DNA from 2 places in the Rothia sp. HMSC071B01 genome. Region 2 is predicted to be linked to the other one. Evidence: riboswitches for the same ligand, from Rfam matches in the RefSeq annotation. Region 2 holds a riboswitch; the other holds the start of a gene.
What was found. A riboswitch is a leader RNA that binds a small molecule or an ion and turns the genes downstream of it on or off. The one in region 2 is predicted to bind thiamine pyrophosphate.
Positions count from the first base shown of each region.

Region 1: it holds a riboswitch for thiamine pyrophosphate, as region 2 does, so the genes downstream of both, HMPREF2527_RS03640 (bifunctional hydroxymethylpyrimidine kinase/phosphomethylpyrimidine kinase) here and HMPREF2527_RS09370 (ECF transporter S component) in region 2, are expected to answer to the same signal.

Region 1 is NZ_KV795071.1:9,340-25,057, reverse strand. Features, by position in the region: gene HMPREF2527_RS03655 (DEAD/DEAH box helicase) at 1-2,557, opposite strand, end outside; gene HMPREF2527_RS03650 (ABC transporter transmembrane domain-containing protein) at 2,954-4,849, shown strand; gene HMPREF2527_RS03645 (ABC transporter ATP-binding protein) at 4,851-6,599, shown strand; TPP riboswitch at 6,843-7,023, shown strand; gene HMPREF2527_RS03640 (bifunctional hydroxymethylpyrimidine kinase/phosphomethylpyrimidine kinase) at 7,015-8,775, shown strand; gene HMPREF2527_RS03635 (slipin family protein) at 9,318-10,091, opposite strand; gene HMPREF2527_RS03630 (transposase) at 10,389-11,234, opposite strand; gene HMPREF2527_RS03625 (nitric-oxide reductase large subunit) at 11,237-13,654, opposite strand; gene HMPREF2527_RS03620 (lysophospholipid acyltransferase family protein) at 14,282-14,962, shown strand; gene uvrC (excinuclease ABC subunit UvrC) at 15,153-15,718, shown strand, end outside.
Region 2 is NZ_KV795081.1:306,634-322,351, forward strand. Features, by position in the region: gene HMPREF2527_RS09360 (energy-coupling factor transporter transmembrane component T family protein) at 1-483, opposite strand, end outside; gene HMPREF2527_RS09365 (ABC transporter ATP-binding protein) at 480-2,138, opposite strand; gene HMPREF2527_RS09370 (ECF transporter S component) at 2,213-2,857, opposite strand; TPP riboswitch at 2,916-3,016, opposite strand; gene HMPREF2527_RS09375 (DUF4235 domain-containing protein) at 3,283-3,516, shown strand; gene HMPREF2527_RS09380 (MFS transporter) at 3,677-5,101, shown strand; gene HMPREF2527_RS09385 (septin family protein) at 5,297-6,628, opposite strand; gene dcd (dCTP deaminase) at 6,761-7,360, opposite strand; tRNA gene HMPREF2527_RS09395 (tRNA-Gly) at 7,514-7,587, shown strand; gene HMPREF2527_RS09400 (thiamine phosphate synthase) at 8,252-8,872, shown strand; gene thiO (glycine oxidase ThiO) at 8,875-9,957, shown strand; gene thiS (sulfur carrier protein ThiS) at 10,006-10,203, shown strand; gene HMPREF2527_RS09415 (thiazole synthase) at 10,344-11,114, shown strand; gene HMPREF2527_RS09420 (ThiF family adenylyltransferase) at 11,105-12,160, shown strand; gene HMPREF2527_RS09425 (MauE/DoxX family redox-associated membrane protein) at 12,488-13,600, shown strand; gene HMPREF2527_RS09430 (class I SAM-dependent methyltransferase) at 13,788-14,453, shown strand; gene HMPREF2527_RS09435 (hypothetical protein) at 14,594-15,295, opposite strand; gene HMPREF2527_RS09440 (hypothetical protein) at 15,359-15,718, shown strand, end outside.

The DNA of each region.
Region 1 (15,718 bases), on a different contig from region 2:
CCTCATCGGAGGCCGCCAAATCAACCTCGGCACGAATACCGAAGTCAAAGTTATCTTCGGGGTCGGCGAAGCTCTGCTGAACCTTCCACACGCCCGGGTGAGCGGCGGTGTCCTCATCCATGCTGACCAGGCGAGGCGAGCGCGCGTCGGCGTCCGTGTAGATGTCATCGTAGGTGTCGAAGTAGTCGTCCATGGCGTCCGCCCAGCGGTCGGCATCCCAGCCGCACCACTCGTCCAGGGCGCCCAGGGCGCGGTCACGCTCGTCAGCGAAGAGCTCCACACGGCGGAAGAGGGCGTTGCGTACCATCACGCGGAAGGCGCGCAGGTTCTTCGTCACGGCGGGAGGTTCTTCCTCCTCGATGGAGGCGTGCTCGGCTGCAATGGTCGCGGTGTCTTCGCCGGCAGCCAGCTTCTCCCACTCGTCCACCAGGGAGGAGTCGGTCTGGCGCACCAGCTCGCCGAGCCACTCGATAATGTCGTCGAGCTCGTCGGTCACGGCAGAATCGGGGATGGTGTGGCGAAGCGCCTTGTACGCGTCAGAGAGGTAACGTAGAAGCACACCCTCGGCACGTTCGAGCGAGTAGTACTGCACGAAGTCGTTGAAGCCCATTGCGCGTTCGTACATGTCACGTACGATCGACTTGGGGCGCGGCTCAAAACGTGCAACCCACGGCGCGGACTGCTTGTAGGTCGTGTACGCCTGATCAATGAGCTCCGCCAGAGGCTGCGGGTAGGTGACCTTGTCCAGCTCGTTCATGCGTTCGGTGTAGTCCACACCGTCCGCCTTCAACTGTGCCGACAGCTCGTTCTTCGCCTTGCGTTCCTGCGCGTACAGCACCTGGTTCGGTGATTCCAGGGTCGCCTCGATGAGGGAGAGCGCGTCCAGTGCGTAGCTGGGGGATTCGGGGTCGAGCAGTTCCAGCGCGGCGACCGCAAAAGCGGACAGCGGCTGGTTCAGGGCAAAGTTATCCTGCAGGTCCTCGGTCAGGCGCAGGTAGGAGCCGTGCTCGTCCGGGGTGTTGGTTCGCTCAATCACGCCGCCGGTCAGCAGCTCCTTGTAGATGCCAATTGCCTTGCGCAGCAGCTCGCGGCGGCGCGCAGGGCTCTCGTGGTTCTCCTGAATGATGCGGTACGCGGCAATGACCGGGTTCTCCGGGCGGTGCATCAGGTTCAGCAGCATCGAGTGGGTGATGTCGAAGGAGGAAGTCAGCGGCTCCGGGGCGGCTTCTACCAGCTGGTCGAAGGTCTTCTCGGACCAGCCAACGAAGCCTTCCGGCGCCTTCTTACGCTTGGAGGACAGCGACTGGTTAATGCGCTTGGTGTCGTCACCGAACTTCGCCTGAGCCTTAGCCAACAGGCGAGCATTCTCAATATCGTGCTCGGGTGCCTGAACCACCACGGTGCCGGCGGTATCAAAACCGGCGCGGCCGGCGCGTCCAGCAATCTGGTGGAACTCGCGGGCACGCAGACGGCGGCTGCGGGCACCATCAAACTTCGACAGCGCCGTAATCAGCACGGTACGGATGGGTACATTAATACCCACACCCAGGGTGTCGGTACCGCAAATCACCTTGAGCAGACCCTCCTGAGCCAGCTGCTCCACGAGGCGGCGGTACTTGGGCAGCATGCCCGCGTGGTGAATACCGATACCGGCACGCACCAGCTTATTCAGCGCCTTACCGAAGCCCGGACCGAAACGGAACTTCGCAATCAGCTCTGCAATGCGTTCCTTATCTTCCTTTGAGGCAATAGCCACCGAGAGCAGGGCGTTCGCCTGCTCCAGTGCCGCCTTCTGCGAGAAGTGCACAATGTAGACCGGAGTCTGCTTGGTCTGCACGAGCTCCTGCACGGTTTCCTGAACCGGGGTGGTGGAGTAGTAGAAATGCAGCGGAATGGGACGCTCAGAATGCGCCACCAGGTCACTCTCACGACCGGTCAGCGCCGTCATCTCCTCCTGGAAGCGAGTCGTATCGCCCAGGGTCGCGCTCATCAGCAGGAACTGCGCCTGCGGAAGCTCCAGCAGGGGAAGCTGCCACGCCCAGCCGCGCTGCGGGTCGGAGTAGAAGTGGAACTCGTCCATAATGACCTGGCACAGGTCCGCATCCTTACCCTCGCGCAGGGCAATATTGGCGAGAATTTCCGCGGTGCAGCAGATAATGGGCGCCTCCGTGTTGATGGCGGAGTCGCCGGTAATCATGCCCACGTTCTCGGCACCAAAAATATTGATTAGGTCAAAGAACTTTTCAGACACCAGCGCCTTAATGGGGGCGGTGTAGTAGGAACGCTGACCGGTCGCCAGGCCCGTAAAATGCGCGGCAACAGCCACAGTGGACTTACCCGAACCGGTCGGGGTTGCCAACACCACGTTATGGCCGGCGGCGATGCTCAGGACGGCCTCGTCCTGGGCGGGGTACAGGGTCATGCCGCGGGTCGAAATCCACTCGGTGAAGGATTCATAGATTTCTTCGGCGGTGAGGGGGTTGACCTTGAAATCGCGTCGATTGTAGTCGCCGGGGTTCTCGCCCAGCGAGGGAGAAAGAAAATTCAAAATACTCATGAGGATTCCAGTCTATCGGGAATAGGGCGGGCGCGGGGGCGTTATCGTTACGAGGGAACAACTCGGCATAGGCGCAAAGTCGCGTGCTCTAATGCGGGAAAACCTAAAGTTCAGGTAGGGTGGAATAAAGCGTTTTAGATGCAGTGATGCACAACCTGGCGCTCAGAAGGTCAAAGGCACAGGGCTCCACACTGCAGAGCCTCACACCGCAGGGTTCCATGCCGCATAAATTACCGCCTAGGTTCAAGTCCGCCGATTGATGCCGGACCATACTGTGCGGTCGATACACGCCCCAAAATACGTTGCACAAAATAACGACACGCCCCACCTAATACACTCTTAGTGTTGCGTGCCACATTGATAAAGGAATAGGGTAAGAGAAAGGAGAGACGTTGAATGACTGAATACAACGCTGACAAGGCACAAGAAAACGCTGCGCGTGAAGAAGCTACGCATGAAGAATCCATGCATAACAAAACCACGCAGGAAAAAGCCGCTCAGAAAAAATCTGCACCGGAAATAACCGGCAGCGAACTGCGCAAGGCTGAAGAAGAAGCCCTCAAAAAGCGCCTCGCCCTGCGAGTCACCGCGCCCGGACACAAATACCCCTGGCACCGCTGGGCAATCCCCATCGTGGGTGAAACTACCGCAGGTATTGGCGCAATCCTGATCCCCGTCATGGTGGGTCAATTCATCAACCAGCACATCGCTGGCAAAGCACCCGACGCCTGGCCCATGTTCTGGGTCGTCATCGCATCTATCACCTTCATCGTGATTAATGAGTTCTTTGGCTGGGGTACCTCCATGACCCTCAGTGCAGAACTCGGCCGCGACTGGCGCATCTACATCAACCGACTCATGGGCAAAACCCGCACCGGCGTAGACTCCGGCGAAGCAGTCACCGTCATGAACAAAGACGTACGCCGCATCACGGACGTCTACTTCTCACTGCCGCTATTCGTCAACGCCATGATTATCGCGACCCTCGGTGCCGTGCAGCTCTGGCTCATCAACCCCGTCACCGCGGTCGTCACCCTTATCGGCACGCTCATTGTGGTCGGCGTCATCGCCTGGTACTCGACCTTCCTCGAATCCAAAATCGGCGAATACCGTGAAAAGGACGGCGAAGCCTCCTCACGCGCCTCCGACATCGCCACCGGTCTGCGCACCATCGCCGGCCTCGGCGCCGAAGAACAGATGCGTGAACGCTACCACCGCGGTACCGACGAAGTTTTCGACAGCTACATGCGCTACGAAAAGACGCACCGCTGGATGTTCCTCATCCGCGCGCTGCTCGGTGGCGCCGTGACCCTGCTCGGCATCGGCTTCGCCCTCACCGGCCACGTCGAAAACGGCCGCTGGGTATCCGATACGCCCGCCGCGTCCCTGGTGACCGTCGCCTCCATTATCGCGATGATGGGCGGCCCCATCTGGATTACCCAGAACTTCCTCACCGCCTGGCGTTACGCCAAGATTGCGCTCGCCAAGGTCGCCCGCCTCGAAGGTCACGCCGGCGTGCGTCAGGGCGTGCTGAAGAGCCCGCGCACCGACGAAGAAATGGCGCATCTGGCACGCGTCGAACAGACAGTCGAGGCGAGCACCCTGAAGGTGCCCGTACCCGTCGCCCCCGCCGGTGCCAGCAACCCGCGCATCGTGTACGTCAACCCGCGCGACTACAACCTCACCGCGCAGGACTACGCCGAGGCGCTCGCCCGCACCCTGCGACGCGGGGGAGAGGACCTCAAGGACGCAACCGGCCGCCGCGTGCTGCTGAGCGAACCCAACCCCATGATTTTCGCCGGAACCCTGCAGGAGCACCTGCGCCTGGGCACCGTGCCGAACCCCGACGAGGAGCTGGCACAGGCAAAGGATGAGGAGCTGCTGAAGATTACCGACTCCCGCGAAATCGCCTACCGACTGGGCGGACGCAACCCCGAAGACTACTTCGCCGCACGCATCACCAGTGAAGGTGCGAACCTCTCCGGTGGTCAGCGTCAGCGTCTGGCGCTCGCCCGTGCGCTCGCACAGGACGCGCAGGTGCTGATTCTGACCGAGCCGCTGAACTCCGTGGACGAACCCAGCCAGCGTTACATCTACGATGCGATGGAAACCCAGATTGGTAGCGACCGCCTGCCCGTCGGCTACCCCGGCCTGCTGCAGGATTTGGAGCAGGTCTACGTTGTCTCCACGACCGCGGAGACGACCCGCCGCATGGAATGCGACGGCTACCCGGAAACCGCTCAGTCTGAAACCGCTCAGACCGAAACCACTCAGAATCAGGAGGTGAACTAGCATGGCAAAGCAGCTCCCCATCGAAACCCCCGCCTACGTGGCACGCCGCATGTGGAACTACCTCGCAGCGCATAAGGGGCGAGCCCTCTACACCTTCGTCATCTACATGGTCAGCACCCTCATGGGTGCGGTGGTGCCCCTGCAGATTGGTGCCACAGTGGACGACGTGGTGGCGGGTAAGTTCTCCAGCTACCCGTGGCAGCCGATTCTGATTATTCTGGCGGCGTTCATCGTGCAGGCAATAACCCTCATGGTCTCCTCGTACAGTGCGGCGCGACTGGGTGCGCTCGTCACCCGTGACGCCAACCAGGACACCCTCGACGGCACCCTCGACCTGGACGCACGCACCGTGGAAGAAGCCGGTAGCGGTGACCTGCTCACCCGCGTGACCGACGACCTCTCCTCGGCGGCGAAGTCCGTCAGTGAGGACCTGCTCGGCGCGATTTACGTGGTGCTGTACTTCATTATCTCCACGCTCTCCCTGGCGTTCGTGAGCCCGGCAATGGGTCTGATCATGCTACCCATGATTGCCGGTCTTGCCCTCATCATGTCGAAGATGCTGCCGCTCATGGCGGCACGCAACCAGACCGCCCAGGAGCGCGTGAGCGACCTCAACAGCGTGCTGACCGAGAACATTCGCGGCACCTCCACGATCCGTGAGCTGGGCGTTCATACCGCCCGCGAAGATGCCTTCGCCGGTGAGAACAAGCGCCAGTTCGCCGCGCAGCTGGGCATGGTGCGCATCCGCCAGCTGTACTTCACCGTGGACGCTATTAACGCCTGGATCCCGACGGTTCTGTGCATGCTCTGGGGCGCCGCCTGCGTGGCTCTCGGCTGGGCTTCCTGGGGCGCCGTAGCGACCGCCTCGGTCATGGTTTTCAGCCTGCGAATCCTCGCCGACATGCTGAACCACCACGTCAGCAGCCTGCGCATCATGCTCGTGAACATGGGCCGCGTGTTCGGTGTGGTCTCCCTGGCGAAGAAGCAGCGTGAGGCGCGTGCACAGCACCGTGCCGAAGCGTTCGCCGCCGTCTCGGATGAAGCCGTGAAGGACCCGCAGTACGCCATTGACTGCACCGACGTCTCCTACGGCTACTCGCCCGACGCCCTCGTTCTGGAAGGTATCAACCTGAAGATTCGCCGCGGTGAGGCGCTCGCCCTGGTGGGCCGTTCCGGTTCGGGTAAGACCACCCTGGCTCGTCTGATTGGTGGTTCGCTGACCGCCCTGGACGGCACCATCACCGTGATGGGTCGCCCGGTCGGTCACGGCGACTTCCCGACCGATGCCGCCGCCGACGGCCGCCCGCGCCTGCTGGTCTGCACCCAGGAAGCGCACGTCTTCTTCGGTACTCTCGCCGATAACTTTACGGTGGTCGTGCCGGATGCAACCGTCGAGCAGATGCGTGAGGCGCTGGACGCTATCGGTGCCCGCTGGTGGCGCGACCTGCCGCAGGGTATGGATACTGTCGTCAGCGGCGCGGATTCGCCTCTGACTCGCGACCAGATTCAGCAGCTGGCGCTGGCACGTATTGTGCTTGCTGACCCGCACGCCGTGATTCTGGACGAGTCCACCACTCAGCTGGAGCTCGCGGACGCAACCGAGTCCCTGAGCGCCGTGCTGGCGAACCGTGCGGTGCTGATCATTTCGCACGATGCGCGTATCGCCTCGCTGGCTGACCGTGCGGTCCTGCTGCACGAGGGCAGGATCATTGCGGAGGGTTCACCGGCAGAGATTTTCGCCCTCACCTAAGCTCTGGCCTAGCCCGGTGGATATGCCCGGCGATATGTCCGGCTGATAGTGCCCGGTACCGTCTAAAGCGGTGCCGGGCATTGCCTTTTAACGGGCGAGTTCTGGGGGGGGTGCTGAAGCCTGCGCTGGAAAACCTGAGCCGGAATGGTGGTGCAGTACCGCAATGCTCAAACGAAAATTTCGGAGAGATTCACTTGTCACCCGCAAAACTTTCAGCTACTGAGAATCGTTGTGATAACCTGGCAGAGCGATATGGGGTGCCTTGAGACGCCCGCGACCCGCTGACCCGCCCAACACCCGCCCAACGAAGGGCATACGGCACAGGGGGCGCACGAAACGGCGTAAGGAAACTCAAGGCTGAGAGAATCACCCATTGAACCTGCTCTAGTTCGAACTAGCGAAGGGATTATCGATCATGGCAGAGCAGCCTACCGCGCCCTCATGCGCACCCACCACCACCAACCCTGCACCCGGCGCGAGCGCCTCCGGAAACCCCCGAGAACCCCAGACAGCTCGGGCAGCTCGGGCAGCTCGGGTGCCGAGGGTTCTCTCCATTGCCGGAACCGACCCCTCCGGCGGTGCAGGTATTCAGGCGGACCTCAAGTCCATTGCCGCATCCGGCGGTTACGGCATGTGCGTGACTACCTCACTGGTCGCCCAGAACACCTGCGGAGTGCGTGAAGTATTCACCCCGCCCCTGGAATTTTTGACCGCGCAGCTTGCCGCCGTTTTTGACGATGTCGCGGTGGACGCCGTGAAAATCGGCATGCTCGGGGACGCAGACACGATCCGTACCGTCCGCACCTGGCTGAGCGAGCACCCCGTGCCCGTGGTCGTGCTCGACCCGGTCATGATTGCTTCTAGCGGTGACCGCCTGCTGCAGGCTGAAGCGGAGCAGGCGCTGCGCGACCTCGTGCCGCTCGTGGACGTGATTACCCCGAACATTCCGGAGCTCGCCGTGCTCTGCCAGAAGGAGCCCGCCCAGACTTTCGATGAGGCGCACGAGCAGGCGGCGAACCTTGCGGCGGCGACCGGAACTACCGTGATTGTGAAGGGCGGCCACCTGTGCGGTCAGGACGCCGGTAACACCGCGGTCTTCCTGGACGGCACCTGCGCGCACGTGCGCACCCCGCGCCTGGACAGCCGTAATACGCACGGCACCGGATGCTCCCTGTCCTCCTCGCTGGCAACCCGCCTGGGCGTGGAACTGCTCCAGCACACCGAAGCCGCAGGACACGCCGCAGGCCAGCAGAGCGTTCTGACCAGCGAAGACACCCACCGCGCCCTGCAGTGGAGCACCCGCTGGCTCCACGAATCCATCGCCGCAGGCGCCGGTCTGCAAGTTGGCTCCGGTGAGGGCCACGGCCCGGTGGACCACGCCGCCCGTGCCCGCCGCCTGGAGGCTGCCGCCTCCGCGTACCCGTGGCATCACCTGCTCGCCACCACCGACTCTGAGGGTAATATTCTGGACGGCACCAGCCCGGAGCGTCTGCTGCCGGTCAGCCCCGTACCCGCCGGTGAAGCCGTCGTAAAGCCCGCCGGACCCTGGACCGCCGCCCTCTGGGCAGCCGGTGGCGAAACCTGGCACCAGATCCTGGACCTGCCCTTCGTGCGTGCCCTCGGTGACGGCACCCTCGACGAGGACCTGTTCGCCTTCTACCTGGACCAGGACGCCCTCTACCTGCGGGATTATTCGCGTGCGCTCGCGACTCTCTCGGCGCGTGCTGACACCGCTGAGGCGCAGGTGCACTGGGCCGCCGGTGCGCACGAGGCGATTGCCGCCGAATCGCAGCTGCACGAAGGCTGGTTGGCGAACCGTGTGCGTCTGGGTGGCCCCTCGCCGATTACGATGGGGTACACGAATTTCCTGCGTGCCTCCGCCGCCGGTGATGATTACGTGGTCGGTGCCGCGGCAATCCTGCCCTGCTACTGGCTGTACGAAGAGGTGGGCGCTGTGCTCTCCTCGCAGAATCACGCGGACCACCCGTACGCGGAGTGGTTGAGCATGTACGGTGGCGAAGAGTTCGCCGCGGATGTGGCACGTAGCCTCGCGGAGGTGGAGCGTGCGTTTGAGGCGGCTTCACCGGCTCAGCGTGTGCGTGCGGCGCAGGCGTACCTGTCGGCGTGCGTGTACGAGCGTGAGTTCTTTGACCAGGCACACCGAGCATTGCGTTAGTTTGCCGGGCGCTGTGTTAGATGACTGGCGCTGCGCTAGGGGAGCACCGGAGCCAGCTCGCAGGTGCTTTGGGTACCGATGCTTTAGGTGCCGTTTTTGGGCTGAATACCGCCCCGGCATGGCGTGAGATGGGTGATTGATGCTTCACTCAAGCTACCGCCGGTTCGGGGGGTGCGCCGGTTATGCTTAAGGCGTCGGTGAAAACCGTTTGCGGCAGGATTCCGGCCCTCACCCAACTGGCTGATGTACCTGCCGCGCCCGCACCTCTACGGCGTGTAACCGACCAGTTTGGCCCGTCGCAACCACCTCATCCAACCCCCGCGGCGGGCCAAACGCCTTCCTTCCCGGGTTTTCTTCCCGGGTTTTCTTTTCGGCGCTCCGCTTTCGCGGGCTCCGTTTGAAAGCGTTTCGCGTATAAATTCCGCATAGAAATATCCCGTGCAGATACGTTTATCTGCACGGGATATTTATATGTTTCTCACCGTTGCGGGTCAGCCGCCGCGGCTAGTACTTCAGGCTAGTACATCAGAGGGGAGAAGCGCCTACTTGCTCTCGCCCTTGAGCGCACCCACGAGGGGGCCGATCACGTCCATGGGCAGCGGGAAGACCACGGTCGAGTTCTGGTCGGCGCCCAGCTCCAGCAGGGTCTGCAGGTAACGCAGCTGCAGGGAAGCGGGGGACTGGCTCAGAATGTCGGATGCTTCCTTCAGCTCGCTCGAAGCTTCAAGCTCACCGCGTGCCGAAATGATCTTTGCGCGACGCTCACGCTCGGCCTCAGCCTCACGAGCCATGGCGCGCTGCATGGCCTCGGGAATCTCAACGTCCTTAATCTCGACGAGCTCAACCTGGATGCCCCAGTGCTCGGTGCGGGAGCCGATGATGGAACGCAGGTCCTCGTTCAGGTCCTCGCGGTGTGCGAGCAGGGTGTCCAGGTCAACGCGACCGAGCAGGGAACGCAGGGTGGTCTGCGCGATCTGGCTGGTGGCAATCGGGTAGTTCTCAACCTCAAGCACCGCGTTCTTGGCGTTGGTAACGCGGAAGAGGACCACGGCGTTCACGCGGGCGGGAACGTTGTCCTTGGTGATGACTTCCTGCGGGGGAATGGTCAGGGTGATGACACGCATATCAACGCGCTGCAGGGAGTCGACGAGGGGGAAGACGATGTTCAGGCCGGGCTTCAGTTCCGAGCGCAGGTGACCGAAGCGGAAAGAGATGCCACGCTCGTATTCGGGGATGACGCGGAACATACGAATCAGAATAAAAAGAACAATGACGGCAACTGGGATGAGGATAGTTGCCAAAGTGACGGGATCCATGGTTTTCCTTCACAAGTATTGGGGGAGGACGGTATGTGTGCCCACCTGCCCGCGCCTCGTACGGTTCAGGTAGTAGGGGTGTAGGTAGTGGGTGTTGCCCGGTACCGGGCTGTGTGGGGAGTTTGGGAGGGGAATTTCCCGTCCCGGCGTACATCGCGGCGGTCGGTGCTTTAGCGGCACCCCACATGGAAAACTCAAAAGAGGAATAAAAGAGAAATCCATGCAGGGCAGCCGCCGAAGCTAACAGACGGACCCAACCGACCGGTCAGCCGCCGGAACGGAAAAACTTGTGCAGCGCTACTTCTTCGCCATCTTCTCTGCAGCCAGCTTTTCAGCCGCCTCAACCTCAGCCAGGTTCTGCTCCTGCAGGACCTCGTTCGTGGTCTTATGCAGACGCGGAACCGAGGTGCCGGTACCGCTCCATGCGGGGCGGTCCGGGTCGAGGGCAGAGGTACGAACCGGCAGGGTTGCATCCGCAATCATCTGCTTGCGGGTCTGCTCGGTACGGCGCTTACGCTCATTCGACACGCCACCCCACTTCGCCGCGAAACGGTCCATCTTCACGTTCACCGATTCGTCAGCGGTGGATGCGTGAATATGCTTCGGATCGTTCTCGAAGTTCGCGGGGGAACGCATGAGCTTCACAGCCAGCGGGTAGGTCAGCGACAGGCAGACCACCGCGGCGGCACCCTCCACCAGAAGCTCCAGCGGGGAGTGCCAGACGATGGCGGCACCAATCAGGATGACCACACCCAGCAACGAGACAGCAACCGCCAGCCCGCGGTGGAAACGACCCGACTCGGAGTAGGGCCATTCGTCCACTTCACGGGTGAGCTCGCGGCCGTTCGCCGAGACGGTGCAGCTGTCCTTAATCGGGCAGGTGTTGCACACGCTGGGCTTGGCGCGGTAACGCATCACTCGGTTATCCGAGTCGAATGCGGTCGCCCACAGCCACTGGTCTTCGGGGCAGAGCCACGCGTCGCTCTCTTCGTGGTAGGTGAACCCGAAGGTTCGCGCCGCCACCATGCGCTGGCTGGTGCGCTTGGCGAGAATATCGAAGCCCCAACCCACGGCGACCAGGCCGAACGCGTACACGCAGGCCAGCCACACGAGGAAAGAAACTCCAGCAATCTGCTCAGGCATGGTTAGCCTCGACGATCGCTACGGTAGGGGCTGGTCTGCTCGGGCAGCTCCTCGGCAGCCTTAGCGCCGGCGAACTCTGCGATGCGAGCGTCCTCAACCACCTCGTACAGCGGCGGTTCGGGCAGCTCCAGGACGGTTTCCTTAGCGTTCTTGGAGAAGATCTCCTTGATACCCAGCAGCGCCAGCTTAATCAGCGGGATAATGCCGACCAGGAAGATGACGTCACCGGGCATACGCATCCAACCCATCACGGCGGAAGCACCGTCGTGAATGAACGCGAAGGAACGAGCCTCGTAGTAGCCTTCACCCACGGACTTGTACAGCTGAGCAATACCCAGCGGCAGCAGCGAGATGAAGGACATCCACAGCAGACCAATGTTCAGGGTCCAGAAGGAGAACTTCAGACCCTTCTCAGGCCACTTGTCCTCAGGGATCAGGTAGCGCAGACCAAATACCGCGAACGCGATTGCGAGCATACCGTACACACCCATCATGGATGCGTGTGCGTGGTTTGCGGTCAGCGCGGTACCAATCTCGAAGTAGGACACGATCGGCAGGTTAATCAGGAAGCCGAACACACCTGCGCCGAGGAAGTTCCAGAAGCCCACAGCAATCAGGAACATGACAGCCCAACGGTGCGGGAAAGGCTTGGTGCGGTTGGAGTACTGGCGGGCACCCAGCTGCATGAAGCCCCACGCCTCAACGGTCAGGAAGGTCAGCGGGATAACCTCAGCAGCCGAGAAGAACGCACCGAATGCCATCTGCTCGGAGGGGGTACCGACGAAGTAGGTGTGGTGCAGAGTACCGATCACACCACCGGCGGAGTAGAGCACAGCGTCCATCATGATGATGGAGATTGCGATGCGCTCGCGGACCACGCCGAGCAGCACGAAGATGTACGCCACCATGACGGTGGTGAACAGTTCGAGGAAGTCCTCCACCCAGAGGTGAACCACCCAGAATCGCCAGAATTCGGCGACGGTCACGTGAGTGCGCTGACCTGCGAGCAAGCCGACCGCGTAGAACATGGGGATGGCGAGGCCGGAGAAGAGGAACAGCCACGGCAGGGAGGTCTTCTTCGAGCCCTTCAGACGAGCGGAGAGGGTACGCCAGACGATGACGATCCAGATGAACATACCCGCGGTGAGCAGGATCTGGAAGAATCGCGGCAGGTCCAGGAACTCCCACTGCTGCGAGAAGAAGCCGGTGAATTCCTTGGGGATGAGGCCCTTCTGGGAGAACCATTCGTTCAGCAGCGAGCCGAGGACCACGAAGACCACGGCGCCGATGAGAACGTAGGTGAGCAGGCCCTGCTTCTTGGGTTCGCGGCGGGTAATCAGCGGGGCGATGAAGATACCGCCCGCCAGGAACGCGCCTGCGGTCCAGAAGAGGGAGAGCTGAAGGTGCCAGGTTCGGGATACCGTGTAGGGCAGCAACTGGCCCATGTCGATACCGAAGAATCCGGTGAGTTCTTCACGGTAGTGCTCGGTGAGCGCACCCACCAGAGCCTGCAGCAGGAACAGCACCAGGATCGTTGCGAAGAGCAGGCAGGCTGCCTTCTGCGAGGGGGTCAGGCGAACTTCGTCGGGCTGACGGAAGTCGAGGACGGGTGCCTCTTCCGCGTGCCAGCCGATAGCGCGGGACCAGCGGCCGTAGATGGCGAACATCAGACCGGTACCACCGATGAGGGCAATCAGGGAGAGTGCCGACCAGACCATCAGATCCGCGGTGGGCTTGTTGTCCACGTTGGGTTCGGAAGGCCAGTTGTTGGTGTAGGAGTAGGGCTGGTCGGGGCGGTCTGCCGCCGATGCCCATGCGGTCCAGCCGAAGAATGCGACGATGTCGTGCAGTTCTTCGTCGTTCTTAATGGCGTCGGGGAACAGGCCCTGCGAGGTGTCACCCTTCATGAGGGTTTCACGGTAGTGCTTGAGCATGAGCTGGTAGCCCTTGGTCTCACCAGCGGACCAGGTGATGGTCTTAGTCTGCTCGTCGTACTTGTTCTCCTTGCGCCACTCGTTCTTGACGAGTTCGCGGGGGTCCTGCTTGCCCTGTTCACGGTACTCCTTGACGGCAGCATCGGTGGTCAGGCGCAGGTATTCTGCAGTGTAGTCGGGGCCGAGGTAGGCACCGTGACCGAGCACGGATCCGTACTGCTGCAGGCCGCGTCCCTGGAACAGTTCCTGACCGTGCAGGATCTGTTCTTGGGTTGCGATAGTTTTGCCGTCGTTGCCGACGATTTTATCGGGGAGCGGCATGGAGAGTGCGTAGGTGCGCATTGCAAGGACTGCCATAATGGTGAAGCCCAGGAGCATCACAAACGCAACAGCCTGTACCCAGCCTTTTCCGGCATAGGCACCGACCGTGTCTGAGCGGCGGGCAATCTTTGCTGCCTGCGCACGCGAGACGGGTTTTGTAGCCATAGTGTATGTCTCCAGTGTGCGTGGATTGTGTAGGTGGAGTGGTTCCGACGCACATCCGCTGGAGGGGCGGCTCACTATGTTCAGGGTGAATCGTCCTTGAGGGAGGTGCGACAGCCCACCCTGCTCTCATTTTTGCATATTAAATGCGTATTTACGAAACTTTGCTGACGTATCGTCACAATATGACAGGCGTATTCAGGCATAAAAGCCACAGTTACAAGGCAAAAAAGTTCGAATGTTACGTTGAGGTTGAATCCTTAGCTTCCGCGCTACTTCCCCGCCGGTAACAGAGGAGGAGGCGCCGGGGTGGAAGCTGCGCAGACTCCCTCAATCGGGGCTTTTACTCGGGTTCCTACTCGGGCTTCTACTTGAGCTTCTACCGGAAATCTTGCCGAAATTATTGGTGGGAGGCGCATCCCAGCATGTGGAAGGGGAATGCGGCACCCCTCACGTTCCTACACTCGGGTGTGGAATAATAAAACTCGGTACTACTAAACACAGTACAAATTTTTTCAGTACAGATTCTGTGCACCCACACGGTGTACCCTCAGAAGGGGCCACTCACCCCGCACCCACGGCAGCCCGCCACCACAGCCCGCAATCTATCGGCACCTCAGGAGAGTTCACGTGCTTCTCTACAAATCCACCCAGAAAGCAGTCACCGGAATCCTGCGCACCGTCTTCCGCGCCCGCGTGACCGGACTCGAAAACTTCCCCGCCACCGGCCCGGTGATTGTCGCCTCCAACCACCTGTCCTTCCTGGACTCCATCATTATTTCTGCCATGATGCCGCGCCGCGTGGCGTTCCTCGCCAAGGCTGAGTACGTGAACACCCCCGGCCCGCGCGGCAAGATGATGAAGGCATTCTTCGAAGCCGTGGATATTATTCCCGTGAACCGCTCCGACCGTTCCGAATCGCTCAAGGCGCTCGACATTGCCCTGGAGAAGCTACAGGAGGGTAAGGTCTTCGGCATTTACCCCGAGGGCACCCGCTCCCGCGACGGCTACCTGTACCGCGGCAAGATTGGTGTGGCGTGGCTGGCGCACATGACCGGCGCGCCCGTGGTTCCGGTTGGTCTGATTGGCACCGACCGCCTGCAGAAGCCCGGCTCGAACATGATTTACCCGCGCCGCTTCACGATTCGTGTGGGCAAGCCGCTTTACTTTGAGAAGACCGGTGAGAAGATGACCGGCAAGCAGCGCCGCGTCACCACCGACACGATCATGGATGAGATTGCTCAGCTGTCCGGTCAGGCGCGAAAGCATGAGTACAACGTTTCGCCCTCAGCCGCACGTGACGCAGGCTAGGGCACTCGCCGCCTATACCGCGTAGACTTAAACCGCGCATTCACGCACCGACCCCCGCGTTATGGGGGAGATGGGTGTAGGATGCGCGGTTTGTCGTATGCGCGAGCCTGGGATGCCCCCGGTAGCCCCAGCAGCGGCAACCCCGCAGAAAGTCCAGTAGAAAGCCCAGTAGAGCGAGGAGAAAGTACCCATGGCAGAGCCTTCCAGCTACCGCCCCGCCCCCGGCGAAATCCCCACCGACCCGGGTGTTTACCGTTTCCGCGATGCCGACGGCCGCGTCATCTACGTGGGTAAGGCGAAGAACCTGCGCAACCGCCTCAACAACTATTTTGCGTCCCCGCAGACGCTGAGCCCGAAGACCTACGCGATGGTGCATACGGCGGCGAGCGTTGAGTGGACCGTGGTGGCGAGCGAGATGGAGTCCCTGCAGCTCGAATACACCTGGATTAAGGAGTTTTCGCCGCGCTTCAACATTGCGTTCCGCGACGATAAGTCGTACCCGTACCTGGCGATTACCGTCAATGACGTGTACCCGCGCGCCATGGTGACCCGCGGCGAGCGCCGTAAGGGCGTGCGCTATTTTGGCCCGTATTCGCAGGCGTGGGCGATTCGTGAAACCCTGGATGCGCTGCTGCGCGTCTTCCCGGTGCGTACCTGCACGAACGGCGTGTTTAACCGCGCAAAGAATAGCGGCCGGCCGTGCCTACTCGGCTATATCGATAAGTGCGCGGCGCCGTGCGTGGGCAAGATTAGCGC
Region 2 (15,718 bases):
GCCGACGAGGCGCAGGGCGGCGACGGTGGCGAGCACGAACCGGGAGGGTAGCTTGAAGGTTTGTGCGAGGGAGTCGCCCAGGTCGGTCGGGTCGGTGGTGAGTACGAATGCGAGGGTGGGTAGGACCATGGCGAGGGAGCGGATCATCATGGCTGCGCCGACGGCGGCGGAGTCGGTGGTGATGCTGTTGAAGCCGAGGTCGAGGATGGTGGTGCCGCTTTTGGCGCTGAGCATGGCGACGGACCAGCCGGTGGTGATGACGGCGATGAGGATGGGCCAGAATCGGGCGAGGACGTTGACGGGCCGGAACCCGACGAGGATGAACCCGAGCAGTTCGAGGGCGAAGAGGATTCCGGAGGTCAGTGGGTCGCGCACGATGAGTGCGGCGATGATGAGGGCGAAGGAGACGATGAGCTTGACGCCGGCGTTGAGGCTACTGAAGTAGCTGGTTCGGTCGATGGTGCCGAAGAAGTCGGTGTTCATTCGTTCTCCTTTCCGGAGGCTGCCTGGGGCCCGGAGGGTTCGGAAGCTCCGAGCGCCTCGAGGGTGATGGATTTGCCGCCGAGCGCCGCGGTGTAGTCTTCGTCGTGGGTGATGGAGATGACGGCGGTCCCGTCGGCAAGGAGTTCGCGGATGAGGTCGACGAGCTCGGCCCAGGTGCGGGCGTCCTGCCCGAAGGTGGGCTCATCGAGAATGAGTATTCTCGGTGCGGTGGCGAGCGCGGAGGCGACCGAGAGTCGTCGTTTTTCGCCGCCGGAGAGGGTAAAGGGGTTGGCGTCGAGCAGGTGGTTGAGGCGCAGGCGGGCCGCCAGGTCGTCGGTGCGTGCGGCGAGCTCGTCTTCGTCGAGGGGAACGCGGTTGAGCGCGGCGAGTCGGCGGGGGCCGAGCTCGAGTTCTTCGCGTACGGTTCCGCGGATGAACTGGTATTCGGGTTCTTGGAAGACGTAGCCGATGCGGCTGAGCATTTGGGCGGTGGTCCAGGTGGGCACGTCCCAGTGGGCGCGCTGGCCGTTCTGACCGTTCTGACCGGCACCGTGGTCGCGGAGCGTGTCGGTGGCGGCGAGGGCGCCGTCGGGGGCGGTGAGCAGACCCGCGAGGGTGAGCGCGAGGGTTGATTTGCCGGCGCCGTTGGGGCCGAGCACGCTGAGGTGTTCGCCGGCGTGCAGGGTGAGGTTGATGCCGGCGCGCAGCACGGGCAGGTCGACGGGTACGGGTGCGGGGGTGTCGCCGAGGCGTTTGATGGTGCGTCGGCGGGCGCGTCGCTGCTTGGGGGTGGGTTGCGCGCGGGTAATGCTGAGGTTTTCGGCGCGGAGAAGCACCTCGCCGGTTGCAGTATCGCCGCCCGCCGTCTCGCCGATAGCGTTCTGCGGTGCACGCGGCACGTAGTTGGGTACCCACACGCCTGCGTCGATGAGTTCTTGGCGGGCTTCGGTGAGTACGGTGTCGGGTGCGCCGTCGTGGGTGATGGTGCCGCCTTCGCCGAGCACGATAATGCGGTCCATGTGCGGTGCCCAGATGCTCACGCGGTGTTCTACGACGAGCAGGGTTGCACCGGTCGCCTCCGTAGCGGTGAGGATGCTGTCGCGTACTTCCTGCACGCCGGAGGGGTCGAGGTTGGCGGTGGGTTCGTCGAGAATCATGGCGCCGGGGTGCATCGAGAGGATGCCCGCCAGGCCGAGGCGCTGCTTCTGACCGCCGGACAGCGCACTGCTGGGGTGGTCGAGGGCAAGGTGGTTGAGCCCTACGGCGGTGAGGGCTTCGGTGACGCGTCCCCAGATTTCTTCGCGGGGTACGCGCAGGTTTTCGGGGCCGAAGGCTACGTCGTTGCCGACGGTTGCCATGACGATGGAGGATTCGGGGTCCTGCTGCATCATGCCTGCGGTGCCGCGCGCTTCGGCGGGGGCTTGCCCGTTGATGGTGATGGTGCCGCCGGCGGATTCGCCGTCGTCATCGTGGAGCACACCGGCGATGGCGTGCAGGAGCGTCGATTTGCCGGCGCCGGAGGTGCCCAGTAGCAGGACTTTTTCACCGGGGTTGATGGTGAGGTTGAGTCCGCTGATGACGGGTTCTGGGCGTCCGGGGTGGTGCCAGCTGAAGTTGTTGAGCTCGATGCGCGCCCCGCGCGGTGTTGCTTCCATGATGGTTCCTTAGCCTTTTGTGTGGCTGCTGTTGTGTGCCGAGTGGTGACTAGTTGGTGGCTAGTTGCTGGTGGTTAGCGGCGGGTCTTGCCGGATGCCAGCGAGGAGAGCACACCGGTCTTGGCGAGGTTCTGCACGAGAATCCATGCGAGGAAGCCTGCGATGACTGCGCCGGAGATGACGGAGCATGCTACGTAGATGATTGCCTTGACCGGTTCCATGTCGGGGTAGTAGATGAAGATTTCGTTACCGCCCATGAACAGACCGCAGAGTGCGCCGGCGAAGACCGCTACGAATGCGTCCCAGCGACGGTAGCGGAAGATTGCGAAGGCGATTTCAGCGCCGACGCCCTGGAAGAAGCCTGCGATCAGGATTTCGCCGCTCCACGCGCCGCCGGTGAAGAGTACGGAGATGAATGCTGCGACGATTTCGCAGAAGAGTGCTGCACCGGGCTTGCGGATGAGCAGGCCGCCGAGGGTGCCGCCGAGCAGCCACGCGCCGCCGATGATGGGGCGGAATTCGGGTGCTGCTACGAGTGCGGTTTTGGTGGCGGGGCTAACTGCGATGTCCCAGATCCAGAAGATGACGGCGCAGGCTACTGCGATAACTGCGGCGATGACGATTTCGTTGACTCGCCAGCGCAGGTTCGGCTTCTTCGCTTCTGCCTGTGCGGGTGCCTGAGTAGATGCCTGGGAGGCGGGGTTTACGTTCTGCGACATTGGTGGTCCTTCCGTCGTTGGAAGGGGAATGTCCTCGCCCTCTGTGTGGACGAGGGCATTGAGAAGAAATTCGACTCCCTACGCCGGTACTAACCGGATCAGGTTCGAGGGTCTGCTTAGCACTCTCAGCGCCTCGGTGGCGCTCCCCTGTCGTGTGGGGTTCCTTGTCCGTACCGTTGTGGTGCGGGTGGGAACCCAGGTTCGATTGTAGGCTTGTCTGGCTGTTCGTGCCAATTTGCCGCTTTTTGTTTCGTTCTTCTGCCCACATTACAGAATTGCACGGTGTACAATTTTGGGACGGAGAGGCTCCAAGGCGGCACGAACGCCTTAAACCCTATACGCTAGGGAGTGGCGCTCTTTTCTCACCCAACCCCGAAGGGGTTCACGGGCAGGACGCCGCATCGTATACAGCTAAGGAGATACATATGAACCCCGTCGCTAAGCTTGCTATTGCGGGTATCAACATGGGCGCTGCTGCCCTGGTTGGTAAGGGCCTGGGCGCAGCCTGGACCAAGGCTACCGGTAACCAGCCTCCCGCCATTTCCCACGAGTCTGAAGACACCCTGCGTCAGGTCATCCTCTGGACCGTTCTGACCTCCGTCGCCGGTGCTGTGGTGAGCTTCGGTATTGCTCGCCTGCAGCGTCGTTTCTTCAACTAAGACTTTGCGCTTTCCGCGCGAAAGTTCATGAACTAGGCGGTACGTATCTTTGCTCGGTACGTACCGCCTGGTGTTCCATCTTCAGCACGCCCGCCCTACTTCAGCCGGTTTCATGCCGCCGCTACGCTGAAGCGCCACCTCGGCATCCGAAAGCACAACTATGACTATTTCTTCTCCCCGCCGTAAGACGAAGGCTCAGCGTAGGGTCGTTGACCACGCGAACAGCCGCCGTTCGGTCGCGTCCTGGGTCATGTGGGATGTTGGTTCCTCGAGCTTCGACTCGATTATGACGACCTTCATCTTCACCGTGTACCTGACCAGCAGCTACTTCGGTACGCCCGAAGAGACCTCTTCGGCGCTATCACTGGGCCTGACCATCGCCGGTTTCCTCATTGCGATTCTGGCGCCGGTCACCGGCCAGCGTAACGACAAGTCCGGCAAGGGCATCTTCTGGCTCGGCGTGAACACCATGCTGCTAGTCGGCTCGATGGCGGCGTGCTTCTTCGTGGGCCCCACCCCGCAGTACCTGTGGCTGGGTGTCGCCCTGATTTCTGCGGCGAGCGTGTTCAGCGAGTTCGCGTACGTGAACTATAACGCCGTGCTACCGCGCATCTCCCACCCGGAGAATATCGGTAAGATTTCGGGCGCCGGATGGGCTGCCGGCTACATTGGCGGCATCCTGGCGCTGGCTGTGGTGCTGTGGGGTTTTGTGCTTACCCCCGAAGTGCTCGGCCTGACCACCGATAACGCCCTGAATATCCGTGCGGTCGCACTGTTCGCCGCCGCCTGGTGCCTCATCTTCTGTGTGCCGCTGCTGGTGCGTATGCGCACCCGCGAGCGCTTCCTGCCGGAGGTGCTGCCCACCCGCGAGCTGCGTTTCCTGGAGCTCGGTATGGAGCGTCTCTCCCCGGCTCGTCAGGGCGGTCTGCTCGCCTCCTACAAGGCGCTGTGGCGCACCATTAAGCGGCTGAAGATGACGTCCCCGCAGACGCTGTGGTTCCTGATTGCTTCGGCGGTGTTCCGTGATGGTCTGTCCGGTATTTTTACGTTCGGCGGTATTCTTGCGGCGGGCACGTTCGGTTTCAGCACTTCCGAGGTGATCCTGTTCGGTATTGCCGGTAGCGCTGTCGCGGCGGTTGGCGCGATCCTGGGTGGCTACCTGGATGATTACCTGGGCCCGAAGGCGATTATTGTTATCTCGCTGGTCGGCATTATTTTGGCGGCTACCCCGCTGCTGTTCTTCCCTCAGCCTGGCGTGTTCTGGGTATGCGCCCTGCTGCTGTGCCTGTTCGTGGGTCCGGCGCAGTCGGCGTCCCGCACCTTCCTGGCTCGCCTGGCGGATCCCGGTACTGAGGGTGAGCTGTTCGGTCTGTACTCGACCACCGGCCGTGCCACCAGCTTCCTGGCGCCGATGCTGTTCGGTCTGTGCGTGAGCATCATGGGCGCCCAGATTTGGGGTGTGCTCGGTATTCTGATCGTTGTGGTGGCGGGTCTGCTCCTGTTGCTGCCGGTGAAGGCGCCCGGTCCGTTGCGTATGCGTGCGGCTCGCCGCGAGCAGAAGCGCCGCGACAAGGCTGCCCAGTAAGGCAACCCAGTAAAGCATGCGGGGCTAAGCGTCCTGCAAACCGCCCTTGCGAACCCCCGCGCAAACCCGTAAACGCAAAGGGAGGGGCGGGTAGAAGAATGATCTTCTACCCGCCCCTCCTTTGTGCTTAAGCAGTGCTTATCAAGCGGAGCTCAGTAAGCCGCGCCAGAGAGCTATACCAGAGAACCGCAGTGGCTAGTCCTCCACCACGTCATCCTCATCATCAGAGACAGCGTCCTCAGAGGAATCCAGCGCAATCTGCTGCTCTTCCTCATCCAGAACCTCATCACTGGTCATCTGAGCCCAGGTTGCGTCATCAATCAGCGGATCATCAATCACACGAACCCACAGCATCGAACCAGCCGCCAGAGCACTCAAATTCTCGTCATACGCCTCCGCAGGCAGACCCTCAAAGATCTCAGCCAGACGCGCAAACAGGTCATCGTACGAAATGTCGCCCTCAGCCTGCAGCCAGCACTCCGCCGCAAAATCAGACAGCTCATTCAGCTCAGTGTCGCACAGCAGCAAGAACGGGCCGTCCTCACCCACACGCACACCCGAAGTACCCGGCATACGAGACACCGCAATCGTACCGTTCAAGAACACACCCGGCAGGTGATCCTCAACCGTGTACTTCTCCAGCTTCTCAACCTCATCAGCATTCGGCAGCTCACCACCATTCAGCAGATCCTGAACCAGCGGCAAAGTATCCTCAACCTCCGAGTACACCAGGCGCCACACGCCACCGCAACGCTCCACCAGCTTAGCCAGCGACACAACACCCTCAGGGTGACGCGCCAGACCCGAACTCTGCTCACTCAAGAACACCAGAGCCTCATGCAGCGGAACACGCTCAAAATACGGCTCAGAAGCCGACTCATCACGAGAAATGAACACAATACGCGACAGCTCATAGCTGAGGTCATCACGATCAACCACGTTCAGGCACAGGTCCACCGGGTTCTGCTGATCCTTCGGCGCATTCGGGTCAACAATCACAGACAGCGGCTTCGGATACGGCGACACAACACCCTCATCCGAAATAATCGCAGTCTCATCAGTCAGGTACGCAAACTTCGAACCCAAGAAACGCGACGCAGTCGTCTTACCGCTACCAGAAACACCCACCAGCGCCACAGCGCGCTTCGACTCAGGGTCACCAATAACAGCCGCATGCAGCATCACACCGCGACCAACCAGCTGCTCAATCATCGCCAACGTAATACGGCTCGTCAGATCCTGCATACCCGAATCATCATCAGCCACACGCAGCGTCGAAACCTTATCAAACGAACCCATCAACGGATTCGCCAAATCCATCACCGACTCATCAGTCGGCGCATGAACCAACATCACCTGATCAAAACGAGACAACGAAGCATACGCCTCATCAGGAGTATCAAAAAACTCCGGAGCAAGAGGCTCCCACGCCTTCTTAAAACGCTCCACAAAAGAGTCCGACATATCAATCAGATACAAAGAAACTTCCGCGCCAGCAACACGCAGAACAACAGGCTTCAGATTCATCAAAAAATCCTTAGAGAGTGAGAGATAAAAACCCGCACGCGAGTGAACGCACGAGCACAACAGGCGAAAAAACCGCCCAACGCGGGCGCACAAACACACAGCCTGCACGCCCGCACCCCAAAGCGGGAAAGACTAAGACTCCACAGAACCGTCCGCAGGAATCATCGTCTGATGAAAATTCAAATAACTACGCGAAGCAGTCGGGCCACGCTGACCCTGGTAACGGTTACCATACGCACCAGAACCATACGGATGCTCAGTCGGGCTACTCAAACGGAAGAAGCACAACTGGCCCACCTTCGAGCCCGGCCACAACATAATCGGCAAAGTCGCCATATTCGACAACTCAAGCGTCACATGACCAGAAAAACCAGGGTCAATAAAACCAGCCGTAGAGTGAGTCAGAAGACCCAAACGACCCAGCGACGACTTACCCTCCAGGCGGGCAGCCACATCATCAGGCAGAGTCACCTTCTCATACGTAGAGCCCAACACAAACTCACCCGGATGCAGAATAAACGGCTCATCAGGAGCCACCTCCACCAGGCGCGTCAAATCCTCCTGCGGCTGAGCAGGATCAATATGCGGGTACTTATGGTTATCGAACAGACGGAAGAAACGATCAATCCTCACGTCCACACTTGCAGGCTGAATCATCGACTCATCGAACGGATCAAGAACGATGCGCCCATCAGCAATCTCTTGACGAATATCGCGATCTGAAATAAGCACGTTTAAAGGATACCTGGCAAACACCACCCACGTGCAGGCATCCACCAGCCCCAGCACACAGGCCTACATCACATTTCAACCCCTGCGCCCGGCACACAAACAGCCGCAACACATTTCGCCCTCGACAAGCAGGCGCGATACACTGAAAAAGATGCGGCTGTAGCTCAATGGTAGAGCGCACGCTTCCCAAGCCTGATACGCGGGTTCGATTCCCGTCAGCCGCTCCACAAGCCCCGGACCTTATGGTTTGGGGCTTTATTTTTTAGGTTGGATGCGGTGGTTGGGCTCGGTTGGACGGGTCGAGGCGGTATGTTCCTTGCTCCTGCAGGGAACCCGTCCTCGCTTCGCTTCGGACACCCTGATGTCGCGACGGAACATACCGGCCTCTCCCCTACTAACTCTCTCCCCTTCTCCGGGCAGGTGGAGTAGTGGGTGCGGCTGCGCGGCTGGGAACGAACCGCGGGCGCTCGGTTTGGGAAGAGTGTGCGCGGAGGCGGGGTGGGGAATACTCGGGTGAGGTACCGCAGACAGCTCACCGGGAAACGGGATAGGTATTTGGGTGAGGTGGTGGCTCAGCTTAGGAGGTCAGGGTGCCTACCAGCGGGCTCAGCGCGAAAGGGCTTGCCGCAACTGCGCGAGCGCGGTGCCGCTATACCTTCCTGCAGCGACATCAGGGTGCCCGAGCTCTGCGAGGGCGGGTCCCCTGCAGGAGCGAAGGAAGTGTATAGCGCGCCAGCCTATCCCCTACACAAGCGAGGAACACACCCCGCAAGCCACCCCAAAACACTTGAAGAATGTTCAACTCACCCCACAGCTGTGCTAACCTAACCACAGAAATTCAATGAGAGATTTTCTCACAAACAGCTACTCGACGAGGAATCGTAGACCCGCATGACCCGCGAAACGCACCCCTACACCACCCCAGCACGCCCCCTCGACCTGAACCTCTACCTCGTCACAGGCGACAACCCCCTCGAAACCGTCCGGGCAGCCAAACACGCCACCTGCATCCAAGTCAGGTCCAAACCCATCAGCGCGCGCGAGCTCTACCAGCTCACCGAAGCTATCGCCGGCATCATCCAGCCGCACCAGACCCTCCTCGTCGACGACCGTGTAGACGTCGCCCTCGCGCTGCGTGCCCGCGGCGTGCGCGTTGACGGCGTGCACATCGGTCAAGACGACCTGCCCGTAGCCGACGCCCGCGCCCTCCTCGGCGCCGACGCGATCATCGGTCTGACCACCGGCACCCGGCAGCTCGTTGAAGAGTCCAACAAGATCGCGCACCTAATCGACTACATTGGCACCGGGCCGTTCCGTCCCAGCCCCACCAAGCAGTCCAACCGCCCGCCCCTCGGCATTGATGGGCTCCGCGAACTTGCCGAACTGTCCGCCGTGCCCACCGTAGCTATCGGCGACATCACCCCCGAAGACTGCCCCGCCATCCGCACCACCGGAGTTGCCGGAATCGCCATGGTCCGCGCCTTCGTCGACAACCCCGCGCTGCAGGCATAGCCATGACCATCACCATCATTGGTGGCGGAATCATTGGCCTCACCACCGCGTTTGAGCTCACCGAACGCGGCGAAAACGTGCACCTCATCGACGCCGAAACCAGCGACTACGGCACCACCGACGACGGCACGGCGCTCTACCCCGCCGCCAGCCACTACGCCGGCGGCATGCTCGCGCCCATCGCAGAAGTGCAATTCCAGCAGGACGCGCTCTTCCCGCTCATGACCGCCAGCGCCGACGCCTACCCCTCCCTCATGGAGAGGCTCAGCCGCGCCACCGACCTGCCCACCGGCTACGACACCACCGGCACGCTCATCGTCGCTGCCGACCGCGCCGACGCCGAGCACCTGCAACGCACCCGCGCCTACTACCGGGATATGAACCGCCCCGCGGACCCCGTCACCCCGACGCAGGCGCGCGCCCTCGAACCGCTCCTGGCACCGCGTATCGCCGGCGCTGTGAGCATCCCCAGTGACCATCAGCTACACCCGCGGCTCATGAGGCGCGCCCTCAAAGACGCCCTCACCCGCCGCGGCGTCACCTTCGGCACCGAACGGGTCACCGCCCCGGATGCGGGCGACATTATCTGCACTGGACTAGGGGCAACACTGCATGGGGACTACCCGCTACGCCCCGTCTACGGGGACATTCTGCGTCTGCGCGCCCCGCGGCCCATCCTCAAGCATGTGGTGCGCGGCTACGTGAACTCCCGCCCCGTCTACCTCATCCCCCGCCCTGACGGGGAGCTGTGCATTGGCGCGACCAGCCGCGAAGACCACCGCACACTACCCGCCATTGACGGCGTGCACCAGCTGCTACGTGACGCGATCCGCCTCGTGCCCGCGGTTGAAGAGTGCGAGCTTCTGGAGGCGAACGTCGGCGCGCGCCCCGGCACCCCGGACGACCTGCCCATCTTCGGGTACCGCACTCGTGCCGACGGCACCCGCCAGCTCGTGTCCACGGGCTATTTCCGCCACGGTATTCTGCTTGCCGCACTCGCCGGCAAGGTTGGTGCAGAGGTCGCCTGCGGGGCTGAGATTCCGCCCATCATGCAGGCATGCGACCCGGCACGATTCACCCACTAAACACAGTCCCCGCCGGATGCACCCGGCACCTTCACGAAAGGATTTCGCATGATCATCACCTACAACGGCGAGCCGCTAACCACCAACGCCCCCACCGTATTTGACCTTGTCATGGACCAGTTTGGTACCGAGGCGGGCGTGGCAGTAGCCCTTAACCGCAGTATTGTGCCGCGTTCCACGTGGCTGGATGTCCCGCTGAACGAGGGCGATAGGGTGGATGCCCTCACCGCCGTTCAGGGCGGCTAATCTTTCAGCCTGTACCGGAGAGATACCCACCGGCAAAAAGAACAGCCATTCTCGGTTTTCTTTCTAAACCGGGCGCACCGTAGCGCCCCGCACCAACCAGCAGACCCCGTTATTTAGACGTTCCCACAGAGGAGAACACCATGAGCCTCACACCGCTCACCATCGGCGACCGCACCTTCACCTCCCGCCTCATCATGGGCTCCGGAGGCGCAACCAGCATGGACCTGCTCGAACAGGCGCTCATCGCATCCGGTACCGAAATGACGACGGTTGCCATGCGCCGTCACGCCGCAGGCACCCCCATTTTTCCGCTTCTGCAGAAGCTCAATATTGCGCCGCTGCCCAATACCGCAGGGTGCCGCACCGCAGCTGATGCGGTGATGACCGCGATGCTCGCCCGCGAGGCGCTGGGCACTTCCTGGGTGAAGGTCGAGATCATCCATGACGAAGACACCCTGCTGCCGGACACCGTGGAGCTGTTGAACGCTTGCGAGCAGCTGGTCGCTGAGGATTTCACGGTGCTCGCGTACACCTCTGACGATCCGGTGGCTGCAGCTCGCCTGGAGGATGCGGGCGTTGCGGCGGTTATGCCGTTGGGCGCGCCGATTGGTACCGGTCTGGGCATTTTGAACCCGCACAATATTGAGCTGATTGCGTCCCGCGCGCAGGTTCCGGTGGTTCTGGATGCCGGCGTGGGTACCGCTTCGGACGCCGCCCTGGCGATGGAGCTGGGCTGTGATGCGGTGTTGTTGGCGTCGGCGGTGAATCGTGCTGAGGATCCGGTAGCAATGGCTCAGGCGATGAAGTTTGCGGTGCAGGCGGGCGCGTTGGCGCGTGAGGCTGGCCGTATTCCGGTGCGTGAGCACGCGAAAGCATCGTCGCCGTCGGAGGGTTTTGTCTCGTGGATGTAAACCTTTCCCCTACCCCGGTGAATCCGAAGCATGCGCGTCTGGATCGCGAGCGCACGGACCGTCAACGTCGCCTCCCCGGCTTTGATCAGGACGCGGTGGCGGCTGCCCGCGTGTTGGTAATTGGTGCTGGTGGTTTGGGTTGTCCGGTGGTGCAGGCGTTGGCGGCGGCTGGCGTGGGGTATCTGCATATTGTGGATTCTGATTCGGTGGAGCTGTCGAATATTCAGCGTCAGCCGCTTTTTGGTGTGCCTGATGTGGGTAAGCCGAAGGCGGAGGTTGCGGCGCGCCGTGCCCTGGAGCTGTGCCCGTCGTTGACGGTTGAAACGTCGGTTCGGCATGTGGATGCGTCCTGGATTTTGGATCTTTTCGCCGCCTCGGCACCGGATTGTGTGGTGGATTGTACGGATACGTTTGCGTCAAAGTATCTGATTGCGGATGCTGCGCAGGTTGCGGGTCTGCCGCTGGTGTGGGGCACGGTGTTGCGTTTTGGCGGGTCGGTGAGTCTTTTTGAGCCGGATGGCGCGCATTTGCGTGATATTTTTCCGACGATTCCGCAGACGGTGGAGTCGTGTGCGCTTGCCGGGGTGTTGGGTGCGACGACGGCGGTGGTGGGTTCGCTGATGGCGACGGAGGTGCTCAAGCATGTGAGCGGCCTACCGACGGCGGCGGGTACTCTGCTGACGTATGATGCCTTGTCGGGTACGTGTACGTCGTTTGGGGCGGTGCCGGATCCGGCGCGTGTGGTTCCGGTGGATTTGTCGGCGCATGAGGTCCCGCAGGTTCTGCTGGATGTGCGTGAGGCGCCCGAGCGTGAGGCGTCTATTAAGCATGAGGGTTCGATGCATATGCCGCTGTCGCAGCTGAGCGACGCTGAGGGGTCGCTGTTGCCGGCAACCGACGTGCCCGCGGAGTTGTTGAGCCTGTTTGAGTCGGTTCGTGATCAGCGTGTGGGCGTTTTCTGTGCCTCGGGTGCGCGAGCGCAGCGCTTTGTACAGGCGTACGCGGAGCTGGCGGGCGAGTACGGTGTGAGCCTCACGGCTATCTAAACGCATACAAGGCGTAGCTATCCCTTCCGGAGGCGACATCAGGGTCCCCTGTAGGCGCGGAGGAAGGGCATAGCGCGCCTAATCGTAAGGAAAGCGGTATCGTCCGTAGTGACATCAGGGTGCCCGAAGCGAAGCGAGGGCGGGTTCCCTGCAGGAACGAGGGCGCATACCGCTTTCCGCTTAACTCGTAGAGCTTAACCCGTAGAGACATTTCCCCCTGTGCAGGGCGTAAAATCGTGTATAACACGGCGGCACGTCGCACGGTTTGTTCTGCCTAAAAACTGCCACTGCCGCCTCCTGTTTTCGCACACTCACTCTAGGAGTTTTATGCTCACCGTCTCTACTGTGCCGCTTGTTTTGTGTACGGCACTTGTTGCGTTGACTTTGCTGATTAGCGGTATTGCTAAGGCGAAGGACCCGCAGAGTACCGTGACCGGTATTCAGAATCTTGGTTTGGAGAAGATCGCGCCGACCCGTGCGGTGTCGCTGATTTTGCCGTGGTTCGAGATTGCCCTGGCCGCCGTTCTGCTGCTGTCGCCGGTGCGTTTGCCTGTTGTGATTGCTTCGGGTTTGGCGTTGATTCTGATGCTGTTCTATACGGTGGTGATTGCGCGCGCACTGGCGACGGGTCGTACTGCGGGTTGTAATTGTTTTGGTTCTGAGTCGAATGCGCCGGTGAGCCGTTACACGCTGGTCCGTAATATTGCGTTGTTGTTGGCGGCGGCTGGCGCGCATGCGAGCGCGTTGAAGGGGGGCACGGGTGTTGTGTCGACTCTGCTGGGTCTGGATAATAGCGGCTGGACTTGGGTTTTTGGTGCGGCGCTGATTGCTGTGACGTTGGAGGCTGTTCGCCGCGGTGATGCTCTTGCGCAGCCGGAGCCGCAGGCTGAGGTGATTTTGCCGGAGCCGGTGTATGACGAGAACGGCGAGGAGCTGTATGTTCGTATGCCGATTCCTCATGCGGCGCTGTACCTGGAGAATGGTCGCCACACGAATTTGCGTGCGTTGGCTAAGAATCAGGCGCGTATGCTGGTGTTTGTGTCGGCGACGTGTGCTGGTTGTGTGAAGTTTTTGAAGACGATGTCTTCGTGGCAGGAGCGTCTGCCGCAGGTGGCGTTGCATCCGGTGTATTCGAGCCTGGAGTCGTTGCAGACCTCGCGTAATGCGGGTACGTTGCCTGAAGGGTTAACTCCGCTGATTGACCGTGATGCTGGTGCGCGCGCGAATTTCGGTAATGGTGTGCCGTTGGCTGTGGTTTTGGGTGCTGATGGTCTGATTGCTGGCGGCCCGGTGGCTGGTAAGGAAGAGGTTGAGGGGCTGCTTGCCGATATTGAGGCGCAGTTCGCTGAGGCTGCTCGTCTGGCTGAGGAGGAGCGTCAGGAGCAGATGCGTAAGGCGTTTGCAGCGGGTCCGTCGAATGTTGAGGGCGACCACCTCTAAACGCGTCCCTATCGTTTAGCCTCTGTAGCGTCCGTTCCCCTCCCGTAGCCCCGTCCGGCTCTTACTGCCCTTACCGGCAGACGCCGGGTGGGGCTATGCTAGTACGTAGCGCACACACCGCTTATACGCCGCGGTCACCTCGCCGGGTGGCGGCTGGCGCGTCCTCAACCCTATCAAAGGAGTTTTTATGGCAATGATGAGTTTCAACGCTCCGGGTGAGCGTGAGAAGTCCCTGTGGCTGATCCGCAAGGAAAGCAACCCGAATCACTCACAGTGGTACATTGACCGTTTTAAGGCGATGGAGGCTGAGGGTAATGATATGGCCGGTGAGTCTCGCCTAGTGAATGCGTTGGCGTCTCGTGGCGCGAAGATTCTTGATGCGGGTTCTGGCCCTGGTCGTGTGGGTAAGCAGCTGCACGCGTTGGGTCACCGTGTGACGGGTGTTGATATTGATCCTGAGCTGATTGAGGAGGCGCGCCGCGTCTGCCCGGAGGCTACGTGGATTACTGCTGATTTGGTGGATTTGCCGGAGGTGCTGGGCATTGAGGGTGACGCTACGGCGGAGAATGGTTTTGAGCTGCTGGTGTGTGCGGGTAATGTGATGGGTTTCTTGGCTCGTTCGACTCGTAAGCCGGTGGTGGAGAATTTCCGTCGCGTGTTGGCGCCGGGTGGCCGCGCTGTCGTGGGTTATGGTTCGGGTCCTGGCCGTGATTATGCGTTTGAGCAGTTCCTCGCTGATGCCCGCGAGGTTGGCCTGAACGTGGATAACACCTACTCTTCATGGCAGATGCACCCGTTTGTGGAGGGCTCTTCGGAATTTTTGGTGGCGGTTCTGTCGCGCCCGGCGAGCTAGGCTCGCATCTGAAACGAGCGCGCTAAGCGCATTTAGCTAGGCATACAAATGGCCCGGCGCCTCCCCTGTGTGGGGTGGGCGCCGGGCCATTTGTGTGTCCGGAAGAAGCGCGTCCATAAGAACTTTAAAGAATGGTTGTTCTAGTGGATCATGTAGATGTTGCGGGCGATTTCTTCGGGCAGGAAGGATGCGGCGAAGAGGATTGCCACGATGATGACGGCGAGCGCGGTCATGAGGCTGGAGCGCCAGCCGGGGTGCAGTTCGTTGAAGGTGATGAGTCCCTTGTGTTCTTTGTCCATGTTGACCACGTTGATCTGCTTGTAGATGGTGGTCTGGGGGGAGAGTTTGGAGGAGACTTCTCGCATGGTTTTGCCGTCCCAGACGCGGCCGTCGATGCGCATGAGCTGTTTGCCGTCTTTGTCGACGGCCCACATGGCGGGGAAGCTGCGGTAGCGTAGGCGACCGGCGACGGTTTTGAGTTTCTGGCCGTAGGCTTTTTTGGGGTAGAGCTTTTCGGCGTAGATGGTGTGGTCGATGTTTTCGAGGGGTACGGCGAACCAGCCGAAGGTGCGTGCGCGGAGCACGTGGGTTTTGGTGATGACGATAATGGTGGGTTTGAGAACTGAGTAGAGGTTGACACCGGCGATGGCGCCGATAAGAAGCACAAAGATGGTGTACGGCAGGGCCGGTCGCTTGTAGAAGACGAAGGCGAGCGCGGCGAGGAGCACAATGGTGCCGGGGAGTGCCGCTTCGATGCGCCTGCCGTAGGATCGCATGCGGGGGTGGAATAGTTCGTTGACTTCGCCGTATTTGGCGGGGACTTCGTGAGCGCGTTCTGCCATATACACAACTTTAGTGTGTGCGGTGCGTGAAACCTAGCGGACTACCTGCGTTACCCTGGTTCTATGCGTAATTTTTCTCCCGTGGAGCGGGTCCTGGCAATGTGGATGGTCGGTGTTGTGGTGGCGGTGTCTGTGGCTGCTGCGGCGCTGGTTATGACGAATAAGCTGGTGTATGGTCCGACTGGTCAGGTGCGGGAGTATTTTCATGCGTTGCGTACGGGTAATGGTTCGTATGCGCGTGGCCTGTTGGGTGCGCAGATCCCTGAGGGTGACGCGTCGCTGCTGGATGGGGATGCTTTGAGGCGTTCGGTGTCTTCGTTGGGTGAGGTGTCGTATGAGGTGGTGGAGACTAGCGCCGATGGTGAGCATGCGACGGTGCGTGCTTCGTATTCTTTGGGGGGTTCGCAGCAGCATACGGATTTT